Regions from separate parts of the Streptomyces sp. NPDC057287 genome, predicted to be linked through region 1. Evidence: riboswitches for the same ligand, from Rfam matches in the RefSeq annotation. Region 1 holds a riboswitch; each other region holds the start of a gene.

Evidence for each region. Region 1 has a riboswitch for cyclic di-AMP ahead of ACFUNE_RS18645 (M23 family metallopeptidase). Riboswitches for the same ligand answer to the same signal wherever they lie in the genome.
Region 2: it holds a riboswitch for cyclic di-AMP, as region 1 does, so the genes downstream of both, ACFUNE_RS28790 (peptidoglycan DD-metalloendopeptidase family protein) here and ACFUNE_RS18645 (M23 family metallopeptidase) in region 1, are expected to answer to the same signal.
Region 3: it holds a riboswitch for cyclic di-AMP, as region 1 does, so the genes downstream of both, ACFUNE_RS31160 (transglycosylase SLT domain-containing protein) here and ACFUNE_RS18645 (M23 family metallopeptidase) in region 1, are expected to answer to the same signal.
Region 4: it holds a riboswitch for cyclic di-AMP, as region 1 does, so the genes downstream of both, ACFUNE_RS22270 (C40 family peptidase) here and ACFUNE_RS18645 (M23 family metallopeptidase) in region 1, are expected to answer to the same signal.

Annotation. Positions count from the first base shown of each region.
Region 1 is NZ_JBHUYV010000008.1:356,376-361,191, forward strand. Features, by position in the region: gene ACFUNE_RS18640 (PP2C family protein-serine/threonine phosphatase) at 1-1,097, shown strand, start outside; cyclic di-AMP (ydaO/yuaA leader) riboswitch at 1,331-1,483, shown strand; gene ACFUNE_RS18645 (M23 family metallopeptidase) at 1,495-2,535, shown strand; gene ACFUNE_RS18650 (aldo/keto reductase) at 2,690-3,634, shown strand; gene ACFUNE_RS18655 (PrsW family intramembrane metalloprotease) at 3,690-4,816, opposite strand, start outside.
Region 2 is NZ_JBHUYV010000017.1:132,491-137,306, reverse strand. Features, by position in the region: gene ACFUNE_RS28805 (Glu/Leu/Phe/Val dehydrogenase dimerization domain-containing protein) at 1-33, shown strand, start outside; gene ACFUNE_RS28800 (TetR/AcrR family transcriptional regulator) at 87-698, shown strand; gene ACFUNE_RS28795 (SGNH/GDSL hydrolase family protein) at 813-1,640, opposite strand; gene ACFUNE_RS28790 (peptidoglycan DD-metalloendopeptidase family protein) at 1,804-2,685, opposite strand; cyclic di-AMP (ydaO/yuaA leader) riboswitch at 2,689-2,849, opposite strand; gene ACFUNE_RS28785 (tyrosine-protein phosphatase) at 3,252-4,076, shown strand; gene ACFUNE_RS28780 (DUF6126 family protein) at 4,089-4,262, opposite strand; gene ACFUNE_RS28775 (helix-turn-helix domain-containing protein) at 4,340-4,816, opposite strand, start outside.
Region 3 is NZ_JBHUYV010000020.1:128,453-133,268, forward strand. Features, by position in the region: gene ACFUNE_RS31145 (MBL fold metallo-hydrolase) at 1-535, opposite strand, end outside; gene ACFUNE_RS31150 (SIS domain-containing protein) at 957-1,850, shown strand; gene ACFUNE_RS31155 (hypothetical protein) at 1,917-2,477, opposite strand; gene ACFUNE_RS31160 (transglycosylase SLT domain-containing protein) at 2,689-3,546, opposite strand; cyclic di-AMP (ydaO/yuaA leader) riboswitch at 3,551-3,736, opposite strand; gene ACFUNE_RS31165 (hypothetical protein) at 4,094-4,324, shown strand; gene ACFUNE_RS31170 (ferredoxin) at 4,727-4,816, opposite strand, start outside.
Region 4 is NZ_JBHUYV010000011.1:133,307-138,122, forward strand. Features, by position in the region: gene ACFUNE_RS22250 (helix-turn-helix domain-containing protein) at 1-643, opposite strand, end outside; gene ACFUNE_RS22255 (ATP-binding protein) at 874-1,305, shown strand; gene ACFUNE_RS22260 (LysR family transcriptional regulator) at 1,324-2,238, opposite strand; gene ACFUNE_RS22265 (LysE family translocator) at 2,312-2,953, shown strand; gene ACFUNE_RS22270 (C40 family peptidase) at 2,972-3,442, opposite strand; cyclic di-AMP (ydaO/yuaA leader) riboswitch at 3,446-3,618, opposite strand; gene ACFUNE_RS22275 (hypothetical protein) at 3,983-4,291, opposite strand; gene ACFUNE_RS22280 (ATP-dependent Clp protease proteolytic subunit) at 4,299-4,816, opposite strand, start outside.

The DNA.
Region 1 (4,816 bases):
TGCGTGCGCTGCCCGCCCTGCTGATCTGTGCCGGGGTGGCCTTCGACCTCGGTACGCCGTCCGAGGTCACCGCCGTCCCGCTCTTCGCCGCCGCCGCGCTCGTCGCCGCCCCGTTCTTCTCGCTGAGCAGCACCGTCCGCATCGGGCTCGCCGCGGTCCTGATCGTGCTCGCCATCCGGCTCTCGGACGGTGTGCTGTTCAGGGTCGCGCCGGTCACCGACCTGCTCACGCTGATGACCGTCGTGGCCCTGTCCCTCGTGATCAACCGCGTCGTGCACCGCGGCAACGAGCAGCTCGCCTCGGCCCGGTTCGTCGCCGAGACCGCGATGCGTGCGGTGCTCCCGGTCCCGGAGTCCCGGATCGGCGGGCTGCACATCGCGGCGCGGTACGAGGCCGCGCAGGCGGACGAGTTCGTCGGCGGTGACCTCTTCGCCGTCGCGGACACGCCCTTCGGTGTCCGCCTGGTGGTCGGGGACGTGCGGGGCAAGGGGCTGGACGCCGTGGCGGCCGTGGCCGTCGTGATCGGCGCCTTCCGGGAGGCCGCCGAGCAGGAGCTGTCGCTGGAGGGCGTGGTCCAGCGGCTGGAGCGGGCGCTGGCCCGTGAGGGCTCCCGGCGGGGCGGCCTCGATTCCATGGAGGGGTTCGTCACCGCCGTCCTCGCGGAGATCCCTGCCGGTTCGGACACCCTGCGGGTCGTCAACCGCGGCCATCCGGAGCCGCTCGTGCTGCACGCGGACGGGGCGCTCGACGTGCTGGCTCCGACCGCGCCCGCGCTGCCGCTGGGTATGGGGCTGGACGCGTGGCCGGACCGGTCGGACGAGTGGGCGCTTCCGGCGGGGGCGACGTTCCTGGCGTTCACCGACGGCCTCTCCGAGGCGCGGGACGCGAACGGCGTCTTCTACGACCCGGCGGCCCGGCTGCGCGGCCGGCTCTTCCCCGGGCCCGAGGAACTGCTGTCCGCACTCACCGACGACGTACGGCTGCACACCGGCGGCCGCTCGACCGACGACCTGGCGCTCCTCGCCGTCGGCCGACCTTCCCGGGGGCAGCAGGAGCGGCGGACGACGGTGAAGATTGTGGGGCGGGACAGTGAATGACCGGTTGCGACCGTCCGTAGTCGAAGGACCCCGCTCCGCATAACATTTGACGCACAGTCAGAAAGTGCTGGCCGAATCAGGTGGGCTCAAGTCGCCCGTTTGCGCCCGTTTGACCCCTGAAAGTCCAGGCCGGAGTCGTGAACGATCTGTGGGAACAGCTTGGAATCGGGCCCGGGTGTCTATTAACGTTCGATAACGCAGCGCGGTTGTACCTGCCGTCGCAAGAGACGGCACCGTGCGCAGCGCCGAATTCCGCAAGGGAACCGGGGAACCACCTACATGGGGTGAATCGGGCACCTGTGTCTCGCGAGAGACGAAGGGGCCCGTAGGAGACCTTCCTGCTCCGAACCCGTCAGCTAACCCGGTAGGCGAGAAGGAAGGAAAGGAGCGCGCCCACGTGGCGTCCAACCAGCCTGCCCCCGAGGCCCCGTCATCCTTCAGGACCGGAAGCTTCGGTGATGAGGACAGGACTTGGGAGGAATGGAACCCCACAGAGGAGTCCATCCGTCCCGTACGCGGCCGGCATCGCGTAGCCAAGCAGCGCGGTCTGGCCCGTAGCTCCACCGTCCTCGGCGTCGGCGTCATCGCGGCCGTCGGTGCGGGCGGCATGGCCACCGCGCAGAGCAAGCCGCCGGTCTCCATCTCTCTTCCCGATTCCATCGCGGACAATCTCCCCGACGCCAAGTCCCTTCCCGGCGTGGGTGCCTTCATGGCCGGCGACTCCGACTCGGACCACGGGACGGTCGCGGCGTCCTCCCCGCTCACCACGGCCGGTATCACCGCCGCCGAGGCCGAGCAGGGCACCACCGACGCGGGCGAGGCCCTGCGCGCACGCATCCTCCAGCAGGCCGAGCAGCAGTCGGCCGGAGCCGAGGCCGAGGCCAAGGCCGCCCAGGAGCAGGCGGCGGCCGAAGCGGCCGCGGCCCAGGCCGCGAAGCAGCAGAGCGACGCCGAGGCCGAGGTCGCCGCGGAGAAGAAGGCGGCGGAGGAGGCGGCGAAGAAGAAGGCTGAGGCCGAGCGCCTCGCCAAGCTCGCCGCCAGCTACGCCGTCCCGACCTCCTCGTACACCATCACCTCGACCTTCGGGCAGTCCGGTTCGATGTGGTCCTCCGGCCACCACACCGGCCTGGACTTCGCGGCTCCGACCGGCACGCCGGTCAAGGCCGTGCACAGCGGCACGGTGAAGTCGGCGGGCTGGTCCGGCTCGTACGGCTACCGCACGGTCCTGGAGCTCGATGACGGCACGGAGGTCTGGTACTGCCACCAGTCCTCGATGGATGTCACCGCCGGACAGAAGGTCAGCACCGGCGACACCATCGGCCGCGTCGGTGCCACCGGCAACGTGACCGGCCCGCACCTCCACCTGGAGATCCACACCGCGGACGGCTCGGGCGTCGACCCGATGAGCTGGCTCCGCGGCAAGGGCCTCTCGATCTGATCCAGGCACCGGAACCCCGGCGGCCCTGACGCACGACCCCCCGACGTCAGGGCCGCCGGTCTCTCCGGCCGGCGGGGCTCTCCGGACCCGGGCACGTGCGGGAAGCGGCCCGCGAAGCGGAATAGGCACCTCCGTCCGCTGGTTGATCCCGGGTATGACTTCTCTGCGCCCGCTCGGCACTTCGAGCCTCAAGGTCTTCCCTCTCGCTCTCGGCGGCAACGTCTTCGGCTGGACGGCCGACGAGGACCGGACCTTCGCCGTCCTCGACGCGTACGCGGCGGCCGGCGGCAACTTCATCGACACCGCCGACTCCTACTCCGCCTGGATCCCGGGCAACGAGGGCGGCGAGTCCGAGACCCTCATCGGCAAGTGGCTGAAGGCACGCTCCCGCCGCGACGACATCGTCGTCGCCACCAAGGTCGGCGCCCATCCGGCGTACAAGGGGCTGTCGCCCACCACGATCAAGGCGGCGGCCGAGGCCTCGCTGCGCAGGCTCGGCACCGACCACATCGATCTCTACTACACGCACTTCGACGACGAGAACGTCCCCGTCGAGGAGATCATCACCGCCCTCGACCAGCTGGTGAAGGCCGGCACGGTGCGGGAGATCGCCGCCTCCAACATCAGCCCCGAGCGGCTCAGGGCGTCCCTGGACTTCTCCGAGCGCGAGGGCCTGGCCCGCTACGTGGCACTGCAGCCGCACTACAACCTCGTCTCGCGCGACACCTACGAGGGCGCGCTCCAGGACACGGCGGCCGGGGCCGGTCTCGCCGCCGTCCCGTACTTCGCGCTCGCCTCGGGCTTCCTGACCGGCAAGTACCGTGCGGGAGCATCCGTCGAGAGCGCGCGGGCCGAAGGCGCGGCCAAGCACCTGGAGACCGAGCGCGGGCAGAAGGTGCTCGTGGCGCTCGACAGGATCGCCCAGGAGCACGACGCGGAGATCGCCACGGTCGCCCTGGCCTGGCTGGCCTCCCGGCCGACCGTGGCCGCACCGATCGCCTCCGCCCGCACGGTGGAGCAGCTGCCCGCGCTGGTGGCGGTCGCCGGTCTGCGGCTGACCGAGGCGCAGCTGGCGGAGCTGACCGAAGCGTCCGCCTGACCCCGGCCCGGCGGGAGCCCGGCGCGGGAGCCGCCGGGCATCCGCGCCGGAGCCCCTAGCGGTCCTCCAGGTACGGGTTGTGGCCGCCGTAGTGCCGGTGCGGAGCGGGGAGTTGCTGCGGAAGTCCGTCGCCGTGGGGGACCTGGCGGGGGAACGGAGGCGGCCGGTGCGCCCGCGGCAGCCGGCCCGTCGCATGGGCGGCGTACGTCAGGGCCGGGCCCGCGATGTCCCTGCGGTGCCAGAGGTGGTGCAGCAACTCCTGCTCGCGGAGGGCGAAGTCCCGGCCGGCCCCGTCGTGACGGGCTCTGCGGCGGAGCATGGCCAGGGACGTCGCGAAGGACTCGTACTCGGCGACGGCGCGTGCCGCTGCCCTGCCCCGCGCGGGGTCCGGGTGGCTGTTCCAGTGCCTGGCCATGTCGCGGGCCATGCCCCGTGCCCGCATGGAGGCCAGCGCGAGGGGTTCGGCAGGGGTCAGCCAGCCGGCCGCCGCGTAGACCGGCAGTTCGGTGGAGAGCGTGCGCAGCTCCCGTTGGCGCGACCAGACGGCCAGCCAGGTCACCAGGCCGAAGGACGGCACCATGAAGGCGCCGTACACCGCGTAGAAGCCGTACGGCCCGAAGGACGACGAGCCGTTCCACAGGGCGTGCATGCCTATGGCCAGGGCGAGACCGAGCAGCGGCAGGACGACCCGCCGCACCCGGTGACGCGCGCCGCCGAGCGCCGCGATGCCGAAGCCGATACCGGACAGCACCGTGAACAGGGGGTGCGCGAACGGCGACATCACCACGCGGACGAAGAACGTCCCCACCGTCACGGAGGCGAAGCCGGTGGTCCCCAGCTGCTGGTCCTCGCCGAAGGCATTGCCCAGGTACAGGATGTTCTCGGTGAAGGCGAAGCCGGTCGCGGTGAAGCCGGCGACCACGATGCCGTCGACGATTCCGGCGAACTGCCGTCTGCGGAACAGGAAGATCAGCAGGACCGCGATGGCTTTGGCGCTCTCCTCGACCACCGGTGCGACCACCGTGGCCCCGAGGGTGTCGGCGCCCGCCGGATCCGCGGTGGCCGTCGCTATCCAGCGCGTCGCGAAGGAGTTGGCGATGATCGCCACGAGCGCGGCGGCACACGCACCCCAGGCGAAGGCGAAGAGCAGATTCCGCCACGGGCCCGGTTCGACCCGGTCGA
Region 2 (4,816 bases), on a different contig from region 1:
GTGATGGCGGAGCGCTTCGGCTGGTACCGGTAGGCCGTCAGGCACCGGGGCGGCCCCCGGGCCGGTGCGTTGGTTAGGGTGACGCCGTGGCGAGAGTGCGGCTGAGCGTGGCGGAGCGTCGTGAGGAGTTGCTGCGCGCTGCCGTCGAACAGATCGAGGTCCGGGGTGTGTCCTCCGTCCGGATCGCCGATGTGGCCGCTGTTCTCGGGGTGAGCAACGCACTGGTGCTCTACCACTTCTCGTCGAAGGAGAAGCTGGTGGCCGCCGCGTTCGCGTATGCGGCGGAGGCCGATCTCGCCCACCTGCGCAAGCTGCTGACCCGCCGCACCAGCGCCGTCCGGCGGCTCCGTGCCGCCGTCCGCTGGTACGCGCCGACCGGCCAGGCCAAGGGCTGGCGGCTGTGGATCGAGGGCTGGGCGTCGTCCCTGCGTGACCCCGTGCTGCGGGAAGTGGCCGGTGATCTCGACCAGCAGTGGAAGGCCGAGCTGGCCGAGGTCATCGAGGAGGGCGCCGCGGCGGGTGAGTTCCACTGCGAGGACCCGATGTCCGTGGCCTGGCGGCTGACCGCCCTCCTGGACGGCCTGGCCGTCCAGATGACGTCGTACGCGGGTCCGCTCTCCCGGGCCACCATGTTGCTGTGGACCGAAGAAGCGCTCGCCCGCGAACTCGGCATCGACCACGAGGTACTGACCGGCTGAGTGAGCCCGTCGCGGGCCGTACGGGGGCCCGTCGCCCATCGGCTCGTGCCCATCGGCCCCCGCCCGGCGTCCGCTCCCCTCCGTCAGTCGTCGACCACCACCGGTGACGGCGCGTCAGAGAGGCAGCAGGTCGGGGCGCTTGGCCTCGACGTGGTCTCCGGAGGATTCCCCGCGCAGCCGCCGCCCGATCCACGGGACGAGGTACTCACGCGCCCACTGGATGTCGTCACGGCGCACCTCGAAGGCCCCCCGGTGGATCTGCGGAGGCCACACCTGGTCCGGGTCGGCCGGCCCGTCGAGTCCGAGGACCTGGGCGGCGCGCAGCGCGACCAGGGTGTGTCCCTCGGCCGACAGGTGCAGCCGGTCGCTGTCCCACGCCCGCCGGTCCTGCACGGACCGAAGGGACCACAGGTCCAGGACCGGGCAGTCGTAGCGGTCGGCGATGGACCGGACGTGCGCGGTGAACATGGCGATCTTGCCCCGCAGGTGCTTGAGCACCGGGATGCCCCGGGTGTCGAAGCCGGTGGTGACCATGACGGTGCCGACGGACTGCGTCAGCTCGGCGACCGCACGCTCGAAGCGTTCCGCCACGTCGTCCGGGTCGGAACCGGGACGGAGGATGTCGTTGCCGCCGGCGCAGAAGCTCACCAGATCAGGTGCCAGCTCCTTGGCCCGGGGGACCTGTTCCTCGACTATCTGGTCGAGGAGGCGTCCGCGTACGGCGAGATTGGCGTACCGGAAGTTCCCGTGCGGGTCGTCCACGGGGCCGACCACCGCATCGGGGACCGGGAGCTGGTCGGCGAGGAGGACCGCGAACCGGTCCGCCCAGCCGACGAGCGTCCCGCCAGGGCCGGGGTCTCCGACGCCCTCGGTGAAGCTGTCGCCAATCGCTGCGTACGACCCGATGATGCCTCGTTGTTTGTTTCTCGAATCGTCTGCCACAAGGGCCTATCCTGCACCTTCGATTGTGACCTACGCGACCGTAATAAGGGGTTGACGGGTGGTGAGAAAGACCACCCGGTCAGTTTTTGGTAAAGCCGGAATAAGGAGAGGGGCGGGGCGCGTCGGCGCCCCGCCCCTCTCCTCCACCCTCAGGTGGCGCGTCTCAGATGGAGACGCCGTGCGAACGCAGGTAGGCGATCGGGTCGACGTCCGAGCCGTAGCTCGGGCCGGTCCGGACCTCGAAGTGGAGGTGCGGGCCGGTGGAGTTGCCGGTGGAGCCGGAGAGGCCGATCTGCTGGCCTCCGGTGACGGTCTGACCGGCCGAGACCTCCAGCGAGGACAGGTGCGCGTACTGGGAGTACATGCCGTCGCTGTGCTGGATGACGACCTCGTTGCCGTACGAGCCGCTCCAGCCGGCGGAGACCACGGTGCCCTGGCCGATGGCCCGGACGCTGGTGCCCGAGGCCGCCTGGAAGTCCGAGCCGGTGTGGTAGCCGCTGGACCAGCTGGCGCCGGCGGCGCGGTACTGGGTGGTGACGTTGGGGTTCTCGACCGGGGTGGCCCAGCCGGAGCCGTTGCTCTCCGAGGCGGCGGAGTCGGCGGTCTTCGCTGCCGCCTGCTCGGCCGGAGCGGCGGCCTTGGCCTTCGGCGCGGCCTTGGAGGGCGCGGCCTCGGCGGAGCCGGATGCCTTGGCGCCGAGCGTGAGCTTCATGCCCGGGACGATCAGCCTCGGGTTCTCGCCGACGACGTCGCGGTTGTCCTTGTACAGCTTCTGCCAGCCGCCCTTGACCTTCTGGTCGGCCGCGATCTTCGCGAGGTAGTCGCCGGAGACCACGGTGTAGGTCTTCGCGGAGCTCTTGGCCGCGGATGCGGGCGCACTGTGAGCGGCAGCCGACTTGGCGGCCGGAGCGGCCTGCTCGGCAGCGTGGGCGCCGGTGGCGCCGATCAGCGGGAGGGCGAGGACGGCGCCGCCGGTCCCTGCGGCAAGGACGCCTCGGGAGATCGGGCCGGTCTTCGTACGACGGTGCTTGCCTTTTGCGGGCATGGGGAAATTCCTCTCCGGCGCCTGCGAGGTGAGCTGTCGGGTTCGGACTGGAGATGCCCGGCCGCGCGGTGCGCGTCTTGACCCCAAGCCGTACCGGATCCCTCCGGCCGGCGGCCTACCTGGTTCCCCCGCTCCTGCCACACGTGAGTCGGTGCGGATTCCGGGCGGCGGCAGGATTAGGCGTTCCGTCCGGATTGACCGTGACCGTAAGCGCACCGGGACGCCGCGAACAAGCCTCGGATTGCGGACCGGAATCGACGCTTCATTTCCGGGCCCGAATTCCCGTCACACTCCGTGGATTACGGATCTTCGCTTTCCGCGTGGCGTCCGGAATGCCTGTCGGAATCTTCACCACGCACCGTCACGTATATGATCCCGCTCACCCGCCTCACCCCATCTCCCGTACAAGCGGGGCATGTTCCGCTAAATGCACCAATACGGACATGTCATGCCCACCGCCCCGTGGGGCGGCGACCGAGACGGTTGCCTGATGCAGCCATGTCGTATCGTCGCGGGCGTGCCCCCGTCGGCGAGCGGCGCCGACGCCCGACACTCCAGGAGCCCTTGTGACGCAGCTGCCAGAGGTCCCCCCGGCCGGCCCGGAGCCGACGGACGTCGGCCTGACCGGCGTCCGCAACTTCCGCGACGTCGGCGGGCTTCCGACCACGGACGGCCGCACCGTGCGCTACGGGCGCCTCTATCGCAGCGGCCATCTCGCCCATGCCACGGAGGCGGACACCGCGTTCCTCTCCGGGCTCGGCCTGCACACGGTCTTCGACTTCCGCAACGCGGCCGACCACAAGCTCGACGGGCTCGACGTGGAGTTGCCCGGCGTCCGGAATGTCAGCATTCCTCTCTCCGATCCGGCCGACGGCGCGGAGTTCTGGCGGCTGGTGCGCGACGGGAACATCCAGCAGCTGCGCTCGATCCTTGCCGGCGACAAGGGGACGGACCGCATGATCGCCTCGTACCGCTCGATCATCAAGGACCGCACCGCCGAACACAGCCGCGTGCTGCACGCCCTCGCCCAGGACAGCGTGCCCGCGCTGATGCACTGCGCGGCGGGCAAGGACCGGGCGGGCCTGTCCGTCGCGGTCTCCCTTCTTGCGGTCGGCGTCGAGAAGGAGGCCATCGAGGCCGACTACCTGAAGTCGAACGACGCGCACCGCCGCTACAAGGTGAAGCGCAGCGACTCCTCCCCGGTGGGAATGTCCGAAGAGGTGATGGAGCTGCTCAATCCCCTCTTCGGCGCACGCGCCGACTACCTCGCCGCGGCGTTCGCCACCATCGAGGAGGTCTGGGGCAGCACGGACCGCTACTTCCTCGAAGGACTGAAGATCAGCCCCGAGACCCGCGCGCAGCTGCGTGAGCGGCTCGTCGAGGACGCGTGAACGCGGCGGAGGTCAGCCCTTCCCCGCCACGGTGAAGAGCAGGAAGAGGAAGGCCGCGACCACGTGGCCGGCCACCAGGTAGGCGAAGAGCCGGATCACGACGCCGCGGGGCATCCGCCGCTCCTGCGTGTCCGCGCTCCTCGCCCTGCGCGGGGTCAGGGGGTCGTAGTGCTCCGAATCGGGCATGTCGGTCCTCTCTTCCGGCCCTCCGGGACCGGTGTGACGAACAGGGCGGGGGCTTACGGGGACGGGCGTGCGGGGATTCAGAGCCGGTGGATCCCGCTGCCCAGGCACAGCTCGGCGGCGGGGCTCTGCAGCAGGGTGTGGACGAAGAGCAGGCGCACCCCACCGGCGTCGAGCGCCGCGATCCGGTGCGGCGTGAGCGAGTCGAAGTGCGCGCTGTCCCCCGGACCGAGGTCGTGCACGGTCTCGCCGAGCACGACCCGGAGCCTGCCGTCGAGGACGTACAGCCACTCCTCGCCGGGGTGGACACGGACGAGGTCGCCCTCGGTGCCGTACGGGACGTGGACCCGCAGAGCCTGCATGGCGCGGCCCGCTCCACCGGCCTGCCGGTAGACCCAGCCGCCCGCCTCGGTGCCGCGCGGTGCGTCCCCGGGCGGGCCTCCGCGGACGATCGCGTCACGTTCGGGCGGCATCTCGCCGAGGAGCTCGGAGACGGTCGTACCGTAGACACGGGCCAGGCCGAGCAGCATCGGCAGCGAAGGCTGCCTGCGGCCCGT
Region 3 (4,816 bases), on a different contig from region 1:
ACACCATCAGGTCACCTCCCGTGTGCGCGGGCGGAAGGGACGAGACCTGCACCGCGTACTTCCCCAGGGTCAGTTCGAGCTCTCCGGTGAAGTAGGTCGTCGGGCGCACGGCCTCGGTCTCCGACCAGTCGAAGCCTCCGAAGTGCCGGCCGAGGTACGCGCCGAGGGGTGTGGAGGGATCACTTCCGGCCACCAGGGCGTGCTGCTGCTGCGGGGTGGGGTCGTAGTGGATGTGTTCCCGGGCCTCCCGGGTCACGATGATCTCCGCGTCCGGAAGCACCCCGGCGCCCCAGAAGTGGTCGCCGTTGGCATGGGTGACGACCACACGGTCGATCCCGGCCCCGTCGGGCAGCCGCTTCCGGCTCTCCGCCAGGAACTGGCCGGCCAGCACCGGGTCGTACGGGGTGTCGATCCACAGCCCGCCGCGCGGCGACACGAGCAGGCCGCAGTTGGCCAGGCCCCAGCCCCGCTTCGGCGGCAGCCAGGCGTACAGGCCCCTGCCGAGGTCAACGACGTCCCCACCCGTGATCGACATGGGGCGATTATGCCGACCCCGATCCGGCAGCGCGTTCGAACTCGGCCAATGCCTCAAGCCTATGACGCGAAATCGCCCCTCGCCCGGACGGACCGTCGTGCGGCGGTGACCGTCCGGGGTTGCCGCAGATCGACCTCACGGGGAACTTTTCACCTGATGCACCAGATATCGCCTGCCACTGTCGCGCCGCCGGACGGATACCCACACGCGGGCGACAGAACCGGATTGAGCCGACTACCCACCGAGCATGGCTGAAAACCGACCACGCGTGGATCATGACGGCAGAGCCGGTTTGCTTGTTCTTGCTCGATTGACCCAGCTAACATGCAACATTGAACAAACGGGTGACGATCCCAACCGGCCCCACGTCCAACCGGCCCCACCCATCAGGCGCGAGCAGCAGCGGAAGCGGAGTGCGGACATGTCCCATGTCGAGACCGAGACAGCCGGCCAGCCGGATTGCTGGCGCCGCGCGGCGGAGGTCGCTGCCGACCGGAAGGCGGCCCTGCCCGCCGCAGGTGAGCGCATCGCCGTCGTCGGCTGCGGAACGTCGTACTACATGGCACAGGCGTACGCCTCGCTCCGAGAGGCCTCCGGGCAGGGCGAGTCGGACGCCTACGCCGCTTCGGAGTTCCCCTTCGGGCGCGCGTACGACCGGGTGGTGGCGCTGACGCGTTCGGGAACCACGACCGAGGTGCTCGACCTGCTGACCCGCCTGCGCGGCACGACCCGGACCCTCGCCGTGACGGCCGACCCGCAGACCCCGGTGATGGACGCCGCCGACGAGGTGGTCGTCCTCGACTTCGCCGACGAACGGTCCGTGGTCCAGACGCGTTTCGCGACCACCGCGCTGACCCTGTTCCGCGCCCATCTCGGACTGCACACCGAGGACGCCGTACGGGACGCGGAGACCGCACTGGCGGAGCCGCTTCCCGAAGGGCTCCTGGAATGCACCCAGTTCAGCTTCCTGGGACGCGGCTGGACCGTCGGGCTGGCGAACGAGGCGGCGCTGAAGATGAAGGAGGCGTCACTCTCCTGGACGGAGTCGTATCCGGCGATGGAATACCGCCACGGCCCCATCAGCATCGCCACGGCCGGGACGGCGACCTGGATGTTCGGCACCGCTCCGGAGGGGCTCCGCGAGCAGGTGCTGGCGACCGGGGCCCGTTGGGTGGAGAGCGGCCTGGACCCGCTGGCCGATCTGGTCCGGGTCCAGCGGCTGGCGATCGCCCGCGCGGAGGCCCGTGGGCTCGACCCCGACCTGCCGCGTCATCTGACGCGGTCCGTGGTGCTCGGCGCGGTGGCCGGAGGCTGAAGCCCGTCACGGCATGCCGGACACCGGGCCGGCGAGCAGCCCGGTGTGCGGCCGTGGACGCGGAGGTCAGGCCTCTTCGAAGTAGGCGTCGAGCACCTCGTCGAGTTCCGCCGTCCACCCCTTGAGGTCGCCCCGGGATCCGGCCTCGACCTCGGCGTTGAACCACCGGCGGCTCGACAGGTGCACCGTCACGGTGAACCGGCGTCCGAAACGGCCGGTCTTGACTTCGACCGCGCCGATCTCGGACCAGTCGAACTCCGCCTCCTGGTCGTCGAGCCGGAACCGGACGCCCTCGGCGTCCACCCTGATGGACCCGCGCCGGTCGCTGACCTCGAAGACGGGGCCGTCCCCGCCTCCGGCGTCCTCGCCGTCCGGGTCGGCCCGGTCGACCGGTTCGGCCCCGTGCTCCGGGATCGCGGCGCCGGCGGCCGTGGGACCGTCCACGGCCGCCCCCTCGGCGGGAGCGTCCGCGACATCGGCCGCCGGGGCCCCCTCGGGCTCCGCCTTCTCCGCTGCCGCCTCCGCCTCCGTCCGCGCGGGGGCAGGGGCCGTCAGGCCGGGGACGTACGCCGGGTCTGTCCCCGCGGCGAACTCGGGCTTGTCGTTCGAATCTATGCGCTGCTCCACGGCGGGCAGTATGGACGACGAACCTGTACGAGACCAGTCAGCCGTACTCCGACCGGCCTGTCGCGGGGGCGCCGGCCTGCGCTGCGGCGACGCGACATGGGCCCCCGGACACGAAAGACGGGTGGTACGGGTTCCGCCGAACCCGTACCACCCGTCAGTTCTGGCCCTCCGTCACACGCCCGTGCGTCGGAGGACCCGCGTCCATGAGGACTCAGTAGGCACCGAAGACGTTGTCGATCGAGCCGTACCTGTCCGCGGCGTAGTTGCACGCGGCCGTGATGTTGGCGACCGGGTCGTAGCTGTCCATCGACGTACCGGGCACGTGGTAGGCCTGGAAGGTCGGGTCGATGACCTGCAGCAGGCCCTTCGACGGGACGCCGTTGATCGCGTTGATGTCCCAGTCGTTGATGGCCTGCGGGTCACCCGCGGACTCGCGGATGATGTTGCGGTGGATGCCCTCGTAGGTGCCGGGGATGCCGTGCTCGGCCATGACGGCCAGCGACTCCTTGATCCAGCCGTCGAGGTCGTTCGTGTACGAGGCCGGCTCGGCCGCGGGAGCGGCTTCGGCGGCGGGAGCGCCCTCGGCGGCGAGCGAGGTGCTCGTGCGCTCCGAACGGTCGGCGCGGTCGGCGCTCTTCTCGGCACGGTCGGAAGCCTTGGATTCGGCCTTCTCGGCCTTGTCCGCGGACTTGTTCCCGCCCTTGGCGCCGATAGTGATCTTCAGGCCGGGGTGAATGAGGTCGGGGTTTCCGCCGACGACCTTCTCGTTGTCCTTGTACAGGGCCTTCCAGCCACCGCTCACGGAATGCTCGCGAGCGATCTTGGCCAGGGTGTCACCCAGGACGACGGAATAGGTGGTGGACTTGGACTTCTGCGCGGCAATTCCCTTGCCGGACACAGCAGTCGACGTTGCGGCCTTTTCCACGGCGGCGGGCTGGGCCGGGGCGGCGAAGGCGCCGGTCGCACCGATCAGGGGAAGGGCCAGGGCGGCTCCACCCGTGCTCACGGCGATGATGCCGCGGGTGAGCGAAGTGGTCCTGGAACGACGGTGCTTACCGTTTTCGGGCATGCTGAATTCCTCTCCGTCGCCTGCGAAGTGAGCTGTCGGGTTCGAGCTGGAGATGCCCGGCCGCATGTGAATGCGACTTCACCCCGAGCCGCTCCGGAAACCGGATCGGCGCTTACTTGGGTCCCCCGCTCCTGCCGTACGAGAAGTGGTCGGGTAACCGGACGGCGGCAGGATTCGGCGTTCCGCCCGGAGTGATGGTGACCGTAGGCGAGAAATAGGGAAAGGAACAAGCCTGGCGGAGTGATCACAATTCATCCGCAAGATCGATTCACGGGAATTCATGTAATCCACCCCACACCGCGTCATTCATTTCTCTTGGCGCAGAAGGGAACCGACTGCCGCACACCCGCGTCCGGGGCGCCGGAGGTGACCCTGGTCACGGAGTCCGATTCGGGCGATTTGCGCCCGAGCGAAGGGGGCCAGGTCCCACGAAATGGCCTTTTATGGATTACGGGATTAATTTCTAAAAACGTTCTAAAACGGGCATTTGACTCACGGATGATGTCTGCAGGCGTACCCGGGGCGTCGGCGTGGAACCGATCCGCCTATGACCGAGAGCCCTTACGCCCCCACCCCCCGGATCACCGTCCTGCCCGTCCAGCCGGGCGACCCGCCCTTCCGCATCGTGGAGATCGACGGGGAGGTGATCGGGAGCGCGACCGCCATGACGGACGTCCTGATCGCCGCCGCCGCGGCCGGTGTCCCGGTCCACGACCTCGACGACCCGGCGTCCGTCAGGTGGGTGGGAGGCGGCAAGCTCAGCTGGAGTCCGCACTGAGCGGAAGGGGTGGGCGGCGCCCCGGAAGGGGGGCGGGGCCGGGAGGGGCCGCCGGCAGACCGCGGCGCGCCCGGCCGGAGACGCGCCCGTGCGTCAGACCCCTACGGTCGGACCTCGGGGGAGAGCGCCGGCGCGCCCGTGGCGCGCAGCAGGTCCGGCGACGTGTCCGGCGCGGCCTCCAGATGGGCGGTCCGGCCGGTGGACATCAGGATGGCCACGCCTCCGGTGTCGGAGGGCGCTACCCGCTGCGGGACGCGGAGCGGGCGCACCGCGACATCGAGTCCCGCTCCACCACGGGCACGCTCCTCCCCGTCCCGTAGCGGACAGGGCCACGGCGGGAGGAGGACGGGCGACGGAGGCCGGGAGCGGCAGTGGACCACCGCCGCCTCCGGCCCCTCCCCGTCAGTCCTGGACCATGATGGCGAGGGCCGGGCAGACCGCCGCGGCCTGCTGGACGTCGTCGGCCCGTTCCGACGGCGGCGCGGGGTCGAG
Region 4 (4,816 bases), on a different contig from region 1:
TGCCCGCCTTGAACGGCAGTAACTGGAGTGTCACGTGAGGGAGTTGAGCGGCCTGGGCCAGATGGTGCAGCTGCTGCTCCATGACCCGGGCGCCGCCGACCTCCCGCCGCAGTACGGCCTCGTCGAGCACGACGCTGAGCCGCAGCGGACGGGGAGACTGAAGGACGCTCTGCCGCGCGAGCCTGACCTCGACCAGGGAATCGAGCTGTGCGGGTGGCAACCCGTCCAGCGAGGACCGGGTCACCGCTCGCGCGTAGTCGGCGGTCTGCAGCAGCCCCGGCACCACCGACGTCTCGAGGGTGCGGGCGGCATCCGCCTGGGACTCCAGACTGATGAAGTCGCGGTACTGGGGCGGGATCAGCCCGCGATAGGCGTGCCACCAGCCGCTTCCACCGCCGCCCGCGGAACCGGCGAGCGCCTGGAGCAGCGACCGCAGCTGCCTGTCGTCCACGCCGTAGGCGTCCAGCAGGCGCGTCACATCACCGGGCGTGACCCCGCTGGCCCCGGTCTCGATCCGGCTCACCTTCGACTGGTGCCAGCCCAGCACCCCGGCGACGTCCCGGCTCGTGAGTCCCGAGGTGTGGCGCAGGCTGCGCAACTCCTCGCCGAGCTTGCGACGGCGAACCACAGGGCCGTTCCGCATCGCGGACTCCTCCCGTTGTACGGAGAGCCGCCCAGGCGGGTCCGGCTCGGAAAGGGGCCAGTGTTGCGCCGGTATGCGGGTCGGGGGGCGGAGTTCACCGTAATGAGCGATAGATATATGCATATCTTGGTGGATCGCCGTCATGGAGGGCGGCATCGGTGGCAGTCTGGCGCGAAGCACAATCCAGGCCGGCCGTGGGCCGGTCAGGGCGGGAAAGGGACGGCGTCGCCATGGCAGACCATCAGGAAGCAACCGTCACTCTGCCGAGCGATCCGGCCTCGGTCTCCGCGGCCCGCAGATTCGTGGCCCGCGTAACCACCGAATGGGGCCTGGCCGAGGGCGGCGACACGGCCGACACCATCCGGCTGATCGTCTCGGAGCTCGCGACCAACGCCGTCCAGCACACCTTCGGCCTGTCGCCCACCTTCACCGTCGACCTCCGCCTCGACCGGGACGTGGAGTTCTTCCTCGGGGTGACGGACAGCCACCCGCGCTGGCCCCAGCGGCTTCCCGCCGCCGTCCGGCAGGACAACGGCCGGGGCATGGTGATCATCCGGGCGCTCGCGAAGGAGTACGGCGGCCGCCTCGGCGTCAGCCCCACCCCGGACGGGGGCAAGACCGTGTCGATCGCGCTTCCCTGGCCGGTTCCCGCACAGGCCTGATGCTGCCCGGCGAGGTCCCTACGGAGCAGAGGCCCGCCCGAAGCCGCTGCGCATCAGCGCCATCAGCGTCTGCGCCGCCGGGGTGTTCCTGTCCCCCCGGTGCACCACGGAGATCGTCCGCCGGAAAGCGGCCGGCTCCAGGCGCCGCACCGCCAGCGGGGCCGGCGACATCGCTGCCACCATCTCCGGCACCACCGCCACGCCGAGGCCCGCGCTGACCAGGGCGCACACCAGGGCGTAGCCGGGTGACTCGCACACCACGGCGGGGGTGGCCCCCGCTTCTGCCAGCGCACGCTCCACCCCGCGCCGCGGCGGGTGCTCCGGCGCGCTGCTGATCAGCGGGCGGCCCGCCAGTTCGGCGACGGGCAGCGGCCCGCTGCCCTCGGACAGCATCTGCCCGGGCGCGGTGACCAGCACCAGCTCCTCGACGAGCAGTGGCTCGGCGGACAGCCCCGCCGGCATCGGCGCGGCTGCCGCCGGCTCGTACGCATGCGTCAGCGCCAGGTCCACGTCACCCGCCGCCACGGCGGCGACCCCTGCGGGAGGCTCGTAGTCGGTGACGGTCAGCTCCACGTCGGGGTGGGCGCGTCGGAACGCGGTGAGCACCGGCGGAAGCAGGTGGATCCCGGCCGTCACGAACGTGCCGACCCGCAACCGGCCGCCCGACAGCCCCGCGAGCCGGGCCAGCTCGTGCCGTGCCTGGTCCATCTCGTCCAGAACACGGCGCGCCCGCCCCGCCAGCAGCTCACCGGCGGCCGTCAGCCGCGCCCCCCGGTGGTGACGGACGAGGAGAGCTGCCCCCGCTTCCCGTTCGAGCTTGGCCAGCTGCTGCGAGAGTGCGGGCGCGGTGTAACCGAGCCGGGCGGCGGCCCGCGTGATGGAGCCTGCCTCGGCCACCGCCACCAGTGCGGCCAGCCGTGTCGGGTCGTACATTAAGCGTTCCTTTTGGCAGACCAAGAAGATTGCAAGTACACGCTAAAGGGCTCGTGCGGTCAGGGTGTACCCCATGGACGCACAACTGCTCGCCTTCGTCGCCGTGGCCGCGGGAATGGTGGCGCTGCCCGGCGCCGACTTCACCGTGGTCGTACGCAACGCGCTCGTATCCCGCCGGTCCGGGCTGGCCACCGCGGTCGGAGTCGCCGGAGGACTCGTGGTGCACACCGCCCTGGCCGTCGCCGGACTCGCCGCCGTGCTCGTGACGATGCCCGTCCTCTTCCGTACCGTTCAGCTGCTCGGCGGCGCGTACGTGCTCTACCTGGGCCTCAGCGGCCTGTTCGCGATGCGGCGGCGGGCCGCCGCCGGCCCGGGTGCCGAAGTGGAGGACGGGGGCGGAGCGCGGCCGGGGCTCCGGCGTTCGCTGCGCCAGGGCTTCCTGACCAACGCCCTGAACCCGAAGGCGCCCGTCCTCTTCCTGAGCCTGCTGCCCCAGTTCGTTCCCGACGGACAGCCGCCCTTGCCCAGAACCCTGCTGCTCGCTTCGGTGGTCGTGCTGCTCGCGCTCGTCTGGTTCCCGGCCGTGGCCCTCCTGGTGGACCGCCTGGGCCGGTGGCTGCGCCGGCCGCGTGCCGCCCGTGCGATCGAGGGCGGCAGCGGCACGGCGCTCACCGCACTGGGACTCGTGCTGGTGGCAGGGCCCCTGCTGCGCTGAACCTGGCGGGAGGGAGGGTCAGCGGACCCTCCCGTACCAGACGCTGCCGGACCAGATCTTCTCCAGCCGGACCACGGCCCCGGTCTTCGGTGAGTGCCAGATCTTCCCGCTGCCGGCGTAGATGCCGACGTGGTACACACTGCGGCCCGCGTGGAAAAAGACCAGGTCGCCGCGTTTCCGCTGCGACCTGGAGATATGGCGGGTCTTGTTGTACTGCTGCTGGGCCGTGCGGGGTAGTTTCTTGCCCGCTTTCTTGAACGAGTAGAGCGTGAGGCCGGAGCAGTCGAACCGGTGAGGGCCTGTGGCACCCCATCTGTAGGGCGCCCCCTTCTTCGAAGCGGCGACCTTGAGTGCCGTCGCCGATCGGGTGGCGGCCTCGGCGTCGCTCACGAAACCGGGGGCCAGCACGGTGGTGCCTACGGCGAATGTCAGAGCCGAGGCCGTGCCGACCCGGGCGAACAGAGACGGGACATGAACCTGCGCAGTCATGCGCAACCCTTCGTCAGCCGCCTGTGAAGGATGACCTGTCGGGTTCGGGCTGGCGAAGTTGCCCGGCCGCGCGAAGCGGCTTCACCCCGAGGGCCGCCCGGATCTCCGGTCGGCCCGTTGTGCTCGGGTCCTCCACTCCTGCCGATCCACTTCTGTCGACCAGGCATCCGGACAGCGGCAGGACTCGGCGTCCGCCCGGACCGCCCCGCCGCGGTGGCGGGGGCTTGTCGTCCCAGGGATCTTTACGCACGCACTGCCGGATTTCCTGGTTGAAGTAGCGATATGTGAGAGTCGTCACGACTGATCCGATCGGGTGGACGCACCCGGCCGCGAGCCGTGACGGCCGGGTCCGACCAGCCGCGTACCAGCAGCGGAACGATGCATTCCGTTCAGCGTCCGCGTCCGTTGCGCAAGTTGGGCTGTCCCTCGGGCGGGGGAGCTTCTACGCCGAACGAGCGAGAAAAACTCATCGGCCCGCCGGGCGTGTCGGAAAGGAGCGCCGAAGGAGCGGTCCCTTGCCGAGCCGGACGGCTGGACCGCTCAGCCCGTCGAGGCGGGAGGCACGGCGACGCGCCCCGCGCGGCGCTCGCCGTCCAGCAGTCGCAGCGCCCTGGCCAGGGTGTCCGCGTGGATCTGTGACTCACCCCGGTCGTGCATCAGTACGAGCGCGTCGCGGAGGGCGGTGGCCCGGGACGCGAGGGCCTGAGCCGCCCGGAGCGCTCCGTACGTGTCGCTGCTCCGGGCGGGATTGATGCGGCCGAGCTGGTCGAGCACTTCCAGGTAGCAGTCGATGAACTCGGCCTCCGCGCGGGTCAGTGCGGGAAGCGGCGGGAGCTGGGGTGGGAGCATCTGGCGTTCACCTCGCGGGATGCGGCGGCTGGGACGGCGTGCGGTTCTCCACGACGTGGTCCACCAGTCCGAACGCCAGGGCGGCCGGGGCGTCGAGGATGGTGTCCCGTTCGATGTCGGCGCTGATCTCCCTCGTGGAGCGACCCGTGTGACGGGCCAGCATGTCCGTGAGCAGCTCGCGCTCGCGCGTCAACTCACGGGCCCTGATCTCAAGATCGGAGGGCTGCCCCTGCACCGGCTCGTCCAGGGCGGGTTGCTGAATGACTACCCGGGCGCCCGGCAGGGCATGTCGGTGTCCCGGAGCGCCGGCCGCGAGCAGTACCGCTGCGCTGGAACCGGCCTGGCCGAGACAGAACGTCTCCACCTCGCAGGCGAGGAAGCGCATGGTGTCGTAGATCGCCGTCATCGCGCCGAAGGAGCCGCCCGGCGAGTTGATGTAGAGGGAGAGGGACCGGTCGGGGTCCGCGTGCTCCAGGTACATGAACTGTGCGATCAGATCGGTCGCCGCGGTGTCGTCGACCGGTG